One region of the Pararhizobium sp. IMCC21322 genome, then DNA from elsewhere that is predicted to be linked to it. Evidence: riboswitches for the same ligand, from Rfam matches in the RefSeq annotation. Region 1 holds a riboswitch; the other holds the start of a gene.
The links. A riboswitch is a leader RNA that binds a small molecule or an ion and turns the genes downstream of it on or off. The one in region 1 is predicted to bind cobalamin.
Positions count from the first base shown of each region.

Region 2: another riboswitch for cobalamin. It lies ahead of RAL91_RS19855 (energy-coupling factor ABC transporter permease); the one in region 1 lies ahead of cobU (bifunctional adenosylcobinamide kinase/adenosylcobinamide-phosphate guanylyltransferase).

Region 1 is NZ_CP132335.1:3,056,641-3,062,275, reverse strand. It holds gene cobN (cobaltochelatase subunit CobN) at 1-2,495, opposite strand, end outside; gene cobW (cobalamin biosynthesis protein CobW) at 2,499-3,542, opposite strand; gene cobU (bifunctional adenosylcobinamide kinase/adenosylcobinamide-phosphate guanylyltransferase) at 3,545-4,093, opposite strand; cobalamin riboswitch at 4,292-4,515, opposite strand; gene RAL91_RS14465 (hypothetical protein) at 4,556-4,801, opposite strand; tRNA gene RAL91_RS14460 (tRNA-Asn) at 4,959-5,034, shown strand; gene RAL91_RS14455 (beta-galactosidase) at 5,075-5,635, opposite strand, start outside.
Region 2 is NZ_CP132335.1:4,197,921-4,203,555, reverse strand. It holds gene RAL91_RS19875 (hypothetical protein) at 1-200, shown strand, start outside; gene RAL91_RS19870 (hypothetical protein) at 230-1,444, shown strand; gene RAL91_RS19865 (LysR substrate-binding domain-containing protein) at 1,562-2,092, opposite strand; gene RAL91_RS19860 (LysR family transcriptional regulator) at 2,040-2,504, opposite strand; cobalamin riboswitch at 2,581-2,792, shown strand; gene RAL91_RS19855 (energy-coupling factor ABC transporter permease) at 2,838-3,521, shown strand; gene RAL91_RS19850 (ABC transporter permease) at 3,609-4,370, opposite strand; gene RAL91_RS19845 (ABC transporter ATP-binding protein) at 4,374-5,366, opposite strand; gene RAL91_RS19840 (TAXI family TRAP transporter solute-binding subunit) at 5,504-5,635, shown strand, end outside.

The sequences.
Region 1 (5,635 bases):
CCCGGATTCACAAAGCTGCCATTCAGCGCTGACAAGCAGGCATGTATTTCCTTTGAACCGCTCTCGTCCAGATTGACGGCAATCTCAGTTTCAAGATTCTGCAGGACATCTGCTGTTTGTGTCCAATCTGTTTGGCATTGTGTCGCGCCATTGATCAAAGCTTTTGCCAGGGCTTCCAAGCGCTCTACCGTGTCGGCATTCGTGCGCCACGCATCGTTGGAGACGCCTGCAAGTGACTGTGGTTTTGGGCCTGTCCAGTGTTCCGACATATCGCACGCCAAAGGATCAAAATTGGACAGGTTTAAATCAGCAGCAATCGCCCGGTGCAGCGACATCCCGGTCGGTCCCGGCACTCTTGCCAGTGCTGTCAGCGTGTCATCCCGCTGTTCGCCTTGCGGTGAGTGCCCCAGAATATGCAGCCCGTCTCGTATCTGCAACTCTTTCAGCTCACAGATGTATCCATCAAGGCGCTGCAATGCATCCTGCTTGTCGAAACCTGGCTTCAGGCCCAACTCTGTTCCCAATGAATGGCGATCAATGGCCTCAAAAATCTGGTCATCAAGGAGCCTTACTCTTTTTTGATCCACACCGGAGGCGAGGAAATACTCATCGATCAGTGCTTCGATTTCCGACAAGGGTCCATAAGTCTCTGCGCGGGTCATGGCTGGCATCAGATGATCTATGATCACCGAACTCATCCGGCGCTTTGCCTGCGCTCCCTCACCCGGATCATTGACGATGAAGGGATAAATAATTGGGAGGCCCTGCATGATTGCGTCAGGCCAGCAATTGGCCGACAGAGCCAATGCCTTGCCGGGCAGCCATTCCGTGTTGCCATGCTTGCCCATATGGACAAGCGCATCGGCACCAAATTCCAGACGCAGCCAGGCGTAAAATGCGAGGTAGTTGTGCGGTGGCACAAGCGCCGGATCATGATAGGTGTCCTTGGGATCGATGTTGTATCCCCGTGCAGGCTGCACACCAATGATGACATTGCCAAATTTGTGGATTGCCAGACGAAACAGACCATCGATGCAGGTCGGGTCGTCTTCCGGGTTGCCCCATCGCGCTTCGATTTGATTTTGCAGAAATTGAGATAAGGTGCTGTAATATTGAAGATATTTCTCGATGGATATGCTGAACTCAGCTTGCATCAAACGTGTCAGGTCAAAAGCGTTCGTCGGGCCCGCCATAAAGCGGTCCATCAGAACTTTGCCGTTTTCCGGCGCATTCTCAATTGTGTAGCCGTCAAGTTTCAATGCTTGCAGCAGGGCAATCGTACTGGCCGGTGTGTCGAGTCCAACACCATTTGCCATGCGCCCATCCTTGTTCGGATAGTTGGAGAGGATTATGGCCACGCGCTTGTCGGCTGCCGAAATCTTCCGCAATTGAGCCCAACTGGCTGCCTGAACGGCGAGCCGTGCAATCCGATCCTCGATGGGTATGAATTGGGTTGGGCTGCATTCCGTTTTGGGATCAAAGGCCCCCTCTTCCTTAAACGAGATAATTTGGGTCAGGACACGACCATCGATCTCGGGAAGAACAACATGCATGGTTAGATCTTTGGCTGACAAGCCCCGGTCGCTGTCCTGCCATCCTTCTTGAGATGTACCGGACATGACAAATTGCAGCACCATGCATCCGGTCTGATCCAGTGGCGTGACTTTGTGGGCACCGCCGGGTTTGGACACCGCAAATGCGGTGCCGTTCAGGATAATGGCTGGCGTGGCCTGTTTGAAAACGGCGTCCAGCACAGCAATCGATTCTGGATCTTTCAGGCTGGACACATAAATCGGCAGAACATTCATGCCTTTGCAATTGAGTGCTTTGATCAGACCATCAATGGGTGCGGTCGCATTTGCCTGTACTGTCGAGCGATAGAACACAATGGCGGCCAAACCGTTTTTGTGCTGGCTATCCTGCATCAGGTTAATATCGGGCTGCGCTGTTCCCGGCCAATACAGCCCCGCCTTTGGCAGCGGTTTGGGTGGCTCAAAAGTGGTTTCGTAGCCTATCTGTGAAGCCAGAAACCGGAGGGCATTTTTCAGGTTTTCAACGCCGCCTTCAACGCAGTAACGCCAGAAGGTTCTTGCGTGGTTCGGATCGAGAGTTGTGGCGGTCTCAAGATCGACATCCCAATTTGCATCTCCCGGGACGACTATGATCTTGGTATTATTGGCCCGCGCCAATTCCGCCAGACGCTCCAGGCCATAGGGCCAGTAATTACGGCCTCCCAACAGGCGCACAACAACAAGCTTTGCCTGGGCCAACGTCTGTTCCAGATACATGTCCACGGAATATGGGTGGGACAATGCGAGCAGGCTTGCAACGCGCAGGCTTGGGAATTCGGTTTCCAATGATTGTGCTGCGTAGGAGAAGCCAGAAATTTCGGTGTCAGCTGCCGTCAGAACTACAATGTCGCCGGGCGACTGACCGAGGTCAACGGCTTCCTCTCCATCATCTATGCGTCGTGTCTGGGCCTGAAGGACATGCACTAGTCAACTGGCCTTTTTAGCGGCAATCACATCCGATAATGTGGCGCGAATTGCAGTCTGATCGAGTCCCTTTTCACCGATTACCACAAGTTTTGGCGTTCCGCCGCTTGGCGTGGCAAACCAGGTTTCAACGCGCGGACCGACAGCTTGCACTGCCAAAGGCGCATTTTTCCCGTGTATGGAAATGGCGCCCTTTATGCGCAGAACCCCATGACTGTTCATGGCAGCCAGAACGGCGGCCCTTGCCGTATCCACGCTCTCATGGCTGCTGGTCTCCACAATAAATGTCTCAAAATCATCATGATCATGCTCGTGGTCATGATCGTCATGATGACTTTTGCGGTTCTCCATGTCTTCTTCGGCCTGTGCAGTCAGACCCAGCACTACTGAGGGAGAAACGATGCCGTTTGAAGCTTCCAGAAACTGAACAGCATCGCGCGTGTCACGGGATGCAATTTCGCGTGCTTTAGCCAAGCCTTCAGCGCTCACCAGATCCGCTTTTGACAGAATGACGAGATCTGCGCATTTCAACTGATCTTCAAACAGTTCTTCAATCGGACTTTCGTGGTCCAATGCTTCATCAGCGGTCCGCTGTTCCTGAAGCGCCGCTTCATCATGTACCATTTTGCCTTCAGACAATGCGGCTGCATCCACAACAGTGATCACGCCATCAACGGTGACTTTGGATTTCACACTCGGCCATGAAAATGCGCGGACCAGAGGTTGTGGAAGTGCCAGGCCGGATGTTTCGATGATGATGTGGTCGGGTTGCTCGCTGCGCGACAGAAGTGTTTCCATGGTGGGCAGGAAATCATCAGCGACGGTGCAGCAGATACAGCCATTGGTCAGTTCTACAATGTCGTCCGCGCTACAAGCATCTGAATTGCAGCCTTTCAGAAGGTCCGCGTCAAATCCCATATCACCAAATTCATTGATGATGAGCGCGATGCGACGTCCCCCAGCATTTTGCAACAAATGACGAATGAGCGTGGTTTTTCCCGCACCCAGAAAACCGGTAATAATAGTTGCAGGTATTTTTGTCGCCATGCTCATTGAATTGTCCTTTGGGGTTTCAGATTAAGAGGAAGACCGGCGGCAATGAAATCCACACGGTCAACGGTTACGGCCAGCTTCTGGTTCAAGCGACCCTGATGGTCACGAAACGAGCGGGCCAATGCATTTTCCGGCACGATGCCCATGCCGACTTCATTGGATACAAATACAATTGGCCGACTTAGGCCGGGTATGAGATCAAGCAATTGACTGGTTTCATTGTCTACATTGCGCTCATGATGCATGAGGTTAGAGAGCCACAGGGTCAGGCAATCGACCAGAATGGCCGAACTACCGGTTGGTGCATCTTCTATCGCTTCACGCAGGTTCAGGGGCTCTTCCGTGACACTCCAATGAGTACCGCGACGGTGTTGATGCTGTTGCACACGCTGTTTCATTTCATCGTCGAAAATTTGTGACGTCGCCACGTAGTGAGGGGTGTTACCGCAGGCCAGTACCATCTGCTCGGCATAGGCGCTCTTACCGGAGCGCGCACCACCTAAAATGAGAGCGGAGTTCTGTTCTGGTTGGAGTGTGGCACTCATGCCAGCGGCCTGGTGCTGAGTAAAAAATTGGAAAGCATGGATTTGTCCTCAAATGGCCGTCAGCGACGCAGTTTGTCAGCTGATAGTCCCGTTTCCGGACAGGTATTCAATTGGGGGAAATGAATGGTTGCGGCAGAATCTCTGCCGCCCAAAGCACAGTAAGGCATAATTATCTCCTATCCGTCCGACCCGACGGCAGTTTGATTCCAATGTGCTGGCAGGTCTCCTGACTCGCGGTTCGCAGCCATTTGTTTCGCCTTCCCGGACATATCCAGTGGCATTTGAAACAGTGGCTCACCGCTCACAGTTGCGGGGGCAGTCCCGGTTTGCAGACCCCGGATTGGGTCATCTGCATCCGTGTTCCCTTTTCATTCGGTGCATCGCATCCACGATGAACCAAAACCAACACGAGTTCACATAAGCTTTTCGAGCGCGGTATTGCAAGCGCAGTTGTGATTGCGCCTATTTTCTTTTCTGCTGCCTCTCCTGGCGCTTCCTGCCCCACCAAACAGCAATCCGTCTTGTTCCGCGCCTTATAGACGGAACATCGTAGGACAGAATGATCAGTCCAACCGGTATCATCCAGAAGCCGACGATCGGCAAAAATCCGACGAAGCCGAACAGCACAAACACGACGCCCAGGCTGATGCGTGCCAGTTGCGATTGCGGAAGATTGAATGATTTACCGGCAAATTTTATCGAAGGCACTTTGGACCATCTTGCTTTGGTTGCAACCTGCCCGCAGATAAGGATCAAACCGGCGCACAGTAAGGCCAAATCAAACAAAGAGAGCAGAAAAGGTGTTTTTACGAGCAATCGGGTCTTGGCAACGCCCCATTCCTTTTGTATAGACGCTCACCACTGATCCCCGATAGCTCAGTTGGTAGAGCAGGTGACTGTTAATCACCTTGTCGTTGGTTCGAGTCCGACTCGGGGAGCCATTTCAACCCGCCGAAGCGTTTCGCTCGGCGGGTTTTTCTTTCAGGATATGCGGGTGATAACAACGCTGGCAGACTGGATACAGCCTCCCTCGCCCTGCACAATAGATTCGGAACCGATGATCTTCTCGATGTTTGCAGGTGTCCTGCCGTAGTTTGTGTAGACCTTGTGCGGACCCATCGTGCGAACCCTGACGCCATCCGGCATGATTTGAACTTGTAGTCCTGCTCGCTCAGCGGATTTGACTAAAACATCCTGCAACAGGTTTTCATCTGGCCAACCCGCCAAGTAGGAAATCCTGCCGAATTGGACATAGGCCGGGTGACCATCCGGCATTTGGTAGCAATCATCCGGCGTGGCCAGCAATGTGAGATGCTCGCGCCATTTGGATATTGAGCCGCCGCCAGCCTGATGAACAATTCCTGGACGCAGACTTTCAACACAATCGACCCTGAGCTGAAGCAGTTGCGCCAGAGGACCGGGAGCCAGGTTTGCCGGGATTGCGAGGTCGTGTGTTTTGGAACCAGTTCTTGGACCAAATACAATTTGGGCGTTTGTCGCTTCAAAGGCTGCTGCAGCATGCTCGGTTACCTGAAGAAGGTT
Region 2 (5,635 bases), 1.1 Mb from region 1:
AAGCAGGGCGTTTTGCGTTGTTTGATGAGGTTAGAACACTAACATGGACCGGAAATTCAGTAGTTAAGGATCTAGCGCCAAAAATTGCAGAGCTACTGGACTTTGAGATAACTGCGAAGCTCAAGGGGGGGGAAATGCCGTTCCTCCACCTGCTTTCTGCTTTCTTCCATTTTACCTTGATCAAGAAAAGGGTTGGGTAGACACGTGGTCTTCGTTCTCTGGTCTTGAAATGATTAGCGCTTACAAGAACGACATAGCCCGCTATCACACTGGAATTCGTCCCAAAGAGTACTATCGGTTGAAGGCCGCAAGGGATGAAGCAACTGCAGCCAGAGGAGAACTGGCTCAAGAAAGAACTGCGCTGTCTAAAGCTAAACAACGCTTTAATGACAAGCGCAAGCGAGTTGGGATCGCATTGGATGTAGGAGCCTTTGGAGACAGGATTAACGCTCTGTTGAAAGAGCAAAACGTATTGCAGAAATCTTATGATGAGGTTCGAATTGAGATTTCACAACTGCAGGCTCGAAGGACAGCTTCACGAGAAGAGGTCGAAATTGCTGCTAGGGTGCTGTCAGAACTAGAGGCTGACATAAAGTTCTCAAAAAAGCTAAGTGATGCAGAGATCGTTTGCCCAGTTTGCAGCACAGTGCATGAAAACGATTTTGCTAACAGGTTTGGTTTGCACAATGACGCGGACGCATGCCGCATTATACTTCTAGAAGCGCGAGCGAAGGTCGACAAGCTGAATGCTGAAATTGTTCTGCGTTTAAAGAGTGTGCCATCAATGCAAGTTAGCATAGATCGCATTCAATCAATCCTTGAGGAGACTAGAGGACAGATCAAGTTAGGCGACATGTTGCGCGATGAAAGTGAGCGCATTCTGGACCATACCTTTGAGCGGGAGGAACGCTCAATCGACGGTGATATTGGCGCGCTAAACGAAAAAATTGCCGCTGCAAAAAAGGAAATGGGCTCGTTTGACAAAAAGGAGAACAGAGAAAAAATCGTCAAATTTTATGCTGATAAGCTTCGTATGTTCTGCAAAAAACTTCGTGTTGATAATGTTCCAAGCAACATGTGGGATAACATCAGACCGACAATTCGAGAGACGGGCAACAAAGCGCCACGACTTATCCTCGCTTACAATTATGCTATTTTGCATACGATAGACAAATTTTCTACTTCTTGTTTTTGTCCAATCGTAATTGATACACCGCTCCAACAAGATCCTGACCCAGAAAATTCGAAACGCATGATTAATTTTGCGCTTAATGAAAGACCATCTGGAAGCCAGCTGGTTCTTGCGACGGGTAGTCTGCATGGCGTAAAATTGGACGGGCGTGAAGTAAACCCTGAAACCAAGGAACAGTTACTTCAAGCAGACCAATATGAATCAGTGAGAAGTTTTATGCTGCCGTTCATCAACGCAGTGTTGTCTGAGTAATACGGGGAGTTGATCGTCTGCTTGCCCGACCGTTTGGAATTGCTAAACAGCCGCAGCGAATGACCGCCTCCCGTCCATGTAAGCTGCAACCTAATCTTCGAACATTCAACACATCCTTCAACGCAACCGCAATTCCTCAACCGCTTTTATCGCCGCTTGGCGAGACACTTGGGCGAGCGGTGACAAGTCCTCTTCGGCGCGGGTCATGATGCCTATGGGGCCGTTGGTGAGGCGCATATCGATTGGTAGTGCGACCAGTCTTCCGTTGGCGATGTCTGTGGCGACTACGCCGCTTGAGATGATCCATAAGGCGTTGCTGGTCAGGGTCAGGCCGTGTCCGAATGTCGCAGAAACTGATTCAATACGATTGGAGAAGGTATTGATATTATTGGCAATCATCATCAGGTCCACCAGCGGGCGAATGGCTGACTCTGGTGTGGGGTAGATGATTTGATAGGATGAGATATCGGCGAGCCGACTGGACCTGGTCAGTGGATGATCCGGCGAGCAGACCACGACAACATCTTCCATATAGAGCTGAGTGAAGGATATGCCTTTCATCTGGTCGGGCTTGCCAAGCCGACCGATCAGCAGATCAATCGTTCCGGCGCAGACGATCCACCAGAAAACTGTGTTGGCCCCCTTCAAGCAGAAGGGTGATGTGGGGGAAATCCTGTTTGAAAATTTGTGTTGCCAATGGCATCAGCCGTGCTGCAACGCTGGGTAGTGCGCCGACTGCAAGGGAACCCTGTTCCCCCTTTTGCAGTGCAGATACGCTGTTCAAGGCCTGATCCAGCGCGTTGAGGCTGGTGGCGGCGTGCCTTAAGAAAACCTCGCCCTCGGGAGTTATCAACACGCCGCCGCGACCGCGTTCAAGCAGGGTAACGCCTGCAATTTCCTCAAGTTCTTTAAGAGTCTTTGAAATTGCGGGCTGTGTGAGGTGCAGAAATTCGGCCGCGTGTTTCAGGCTCTTCTGAAACCACAAAGTCGGATTTTTATGCGCCTTTCCGGGCACTGATTGCAGATATAGCGCATGGGGAACAGTCCGGGCCGATGACATGATTTCCCGGCGTGAACGCCTGATGATGACCCTGGCATCAATCTGACCTTCCCGCTTTACTCACAAACCATCTTGCGCCAAGACAGTGGTCGATGGTTCCCGAACGCCACAGGCGGGCGGGATGAGATAAGGGAACACGGTTCGAGCTACCCAAATCGGGATTAAATCCGTGGCTGCCCCCGCAACTGTATGTGACTGCCAAACTCGATATGCCACTGGCGAACGCCGGGAAGGTGAGTGAGGCGCAAGGCACAAGCCAGGAAACCTGCCATCCAAACCGGTCGCAAGACCAATTCACACGAGGCGCACGGCGGGTGCGCAAAGGAGACTAAAATGCATATTGAACCTGGCGTCGTTGACGGCGCTAAAATTGCCCTGAGCTATGCCACATCAGCCGGTGCTGCCGCGCTGGTTGGCAAAATGGCCTGGGATACGATTCGCAATGATGGCGGCGTGTCCGCTCTGGCCATGCGCAGTGTTGCGGCCACAATGATTGTTTTCGTGTTCTTTCAGGTATTGCCGCATTATCCGGTTGGCGTATCGGAAGTTCACTTCATTCTGGGGTCCACACTGTATCTGCTGTTTGGCGGCGGCGCGGCGGCCATTGGTCTGGCGCTTGGCCTGCTGGCACAGGGAGTGTTCTTCGCACCGATTGATCTGCCGCAATACGGCATGAATGTTACAACGCTGCTGCTGCCATTGTGGGCTATCAGCGCGCTGGCAAAACGCATCATTGCACCAAAGACGGCCTATGTGGATCTGTCCTACAAACAGGCACTGACGCTCTCAACCGCCTATCAGGGTGGTGTGGTTGCCTGGGTCGCATTCTGGGCGTTTTACGGTCAGGGTTTTGGCGCAGAAAGCCTGAGTTCCGTTGCCTCTTTCGCAGCCGCCTACATGCTGGTTGTTCTGGTTGAGCCGCTGGCTGATCTGGCCGTTCTGTACGGCGCAAAAACATTGCGGTCGGTTTCATCCACCCCATTGTTCTATGGACGTTTGCACACATCCGCCGCCTGATGATCTGATTCAACAGATTGGCCTAACGGCCTGAAACAAGATTCAAAATCCCGGTTCCTCTGGAGCCGGGATTTTTGTTTGTGCAGCCTATTGCTTGACCTGATAGCCCGTCTTGAAAATCCACCAGACGATGGAAATGCAGCTCACCAGAAACAGGGTGATGACAGCGAGGCTGATGGTCACATCAACGTCGGCAACTTCATAAAAGCTCCAGCGAAAGCCGCTGACAAGGTAGAGCACCGGGTTGAAGAACGTCACCGTCTGCCAGATGGGGGGCAACATGTTGACCGAATAGAAGCTGCCGCCCAGAAACACCAAGGGTGTGATGACCAGCAGTGGTACGATCTGCAGTTTTTCAAAACTATCGGCCCAGATGCCAATGATAAAGCCGAGCAGGCTGAAGGTCAGCGCGGTCAGCACCAGAAACAGCAGCATGATGAACGGGTGCGCAATTTGCAGTTCCACGAACAGGCTGGCTGTTGCCAGAATAATCGCGCCGAGAATGAGCGATTTGGTCGCGGCGGCTCCCACATAACCCAGTACAATTTCAAACGACGAAATGGGCGCTGACAGCAATTCGTAAATCGTGCCCGTGAATTTGGGGAAGTAGATACCAAAGGCGGCATTGGACAGCGACTGGGTGAGCAGGGACAGCATGATAAGGCCCGGCACGATGAAGGAGCCGTAGCTCACGCCCTCAATTTCCGGAATGCGCGAGCCGATGGCCGATCCGAACACCACGAAATAGAGCGAGGTCGATAAAATCGGCGAGATGAGGCTTTGAAACAGGGTGCGCCACATGCGGTTCATTTCGAATGCATAGATGGCTCTGACAGCAGTGAGATTCATGATTTATGTGGCCTCCGCCGGGTCTTTGGCCTTTGTCTCGGCTTTTGAATTTGATTGCGCTGAATCCTCGTGAACCAGCGTGACAAAGATTTCCTCAAGCGAGCTTTGCTTGGTGTTGAGATCTTTAAAGCGGATACCCGCATCGGAGAGGTCCTGCAGCAGGGAGGTTATGCCTGTGCGCTCGCCCTGTGTGTTGTAGGTGTAGATGATTTGCTCGCCAGTTTCTGCCAGTTTCAGACCGTGGCGGTTGAGGGCATCCGGCAGCGCTTTGAGCGGCTCATGCAGGTCCAGCATCAGCATTTTCTTACCAAGCTTTGCCATCAATTCTGCCTTGTCTTCGACCAGAATGATTTCGCCATGGGCAATAACGCCAACGCGGTCGGCGATTTCCTCGGCTTCTTCAATATAATGGGTGGTGAGGATGATGGTGACGCCGCTTTCGCGCAATTCGCGCACGACCTGCCACATGTCTTTGCGCAACTCCACATCCACCCCGGCAGTTGGTTCATCAAGGAAAAGAATTTCAGGTTCGTGAGACAGGGCTTTGGCAATCAGCACACGGCGTTTCATGCCGCCGGACAATTGGATGATCTTGTTGTCCTTCTTGTCCCAGAGCGACAGGCTTTTCAGGGTTTTTTCGACAAAAGCATCATCGCGCTTTTTACCGAACAGACCGCGTGAAAAGCTGACCGTTGCAAATACAGTTTCGAAGGCATCTGTGGTCAGTTCCTGTGGCACAAGGCCGATCATGGCGCGGGTTTTGCGATAGTCCTTGATGATGTCGTGGCCTGCGACGGTGACTGTGCCGCCGGTCGGCGTCACAATGCCGCAGATGGCGGAAATCAAGGTGGTTTTGCCAGCGCCATTGGGGCCGAGCAGCGCCAGAATTTCCCCTTGTTCGATGTCCAGAGAGACATCTTTCAAGGCTTGAAACCCGCCATCATAGGTTTTTTCAAGGTTCTTGACTGAAATGAGTGGAAGTGCGGAATCGAGCATGGAGTTGAACCCAGACTTTGGTCTTGGCGCAATACGCCTGAGAGGATGTGAGGAGGCTTGTTTTGACGCGGATATATGTCATAGGCTGTCAGCATGCAATGACTACAAACCGACAAAACACTTCTGGAGGAAATTTTATGAAACTTTTCAAGAGCTTGGCTCTGGCATCAGGATTGCTTGCTGCAACGGGCTTTGCAAGCCATGCAGAGACGCGTGTGACCTACAAGTCTGCATCATCCAGTTCGTCCTATTATCAGATGGCGGTGCAG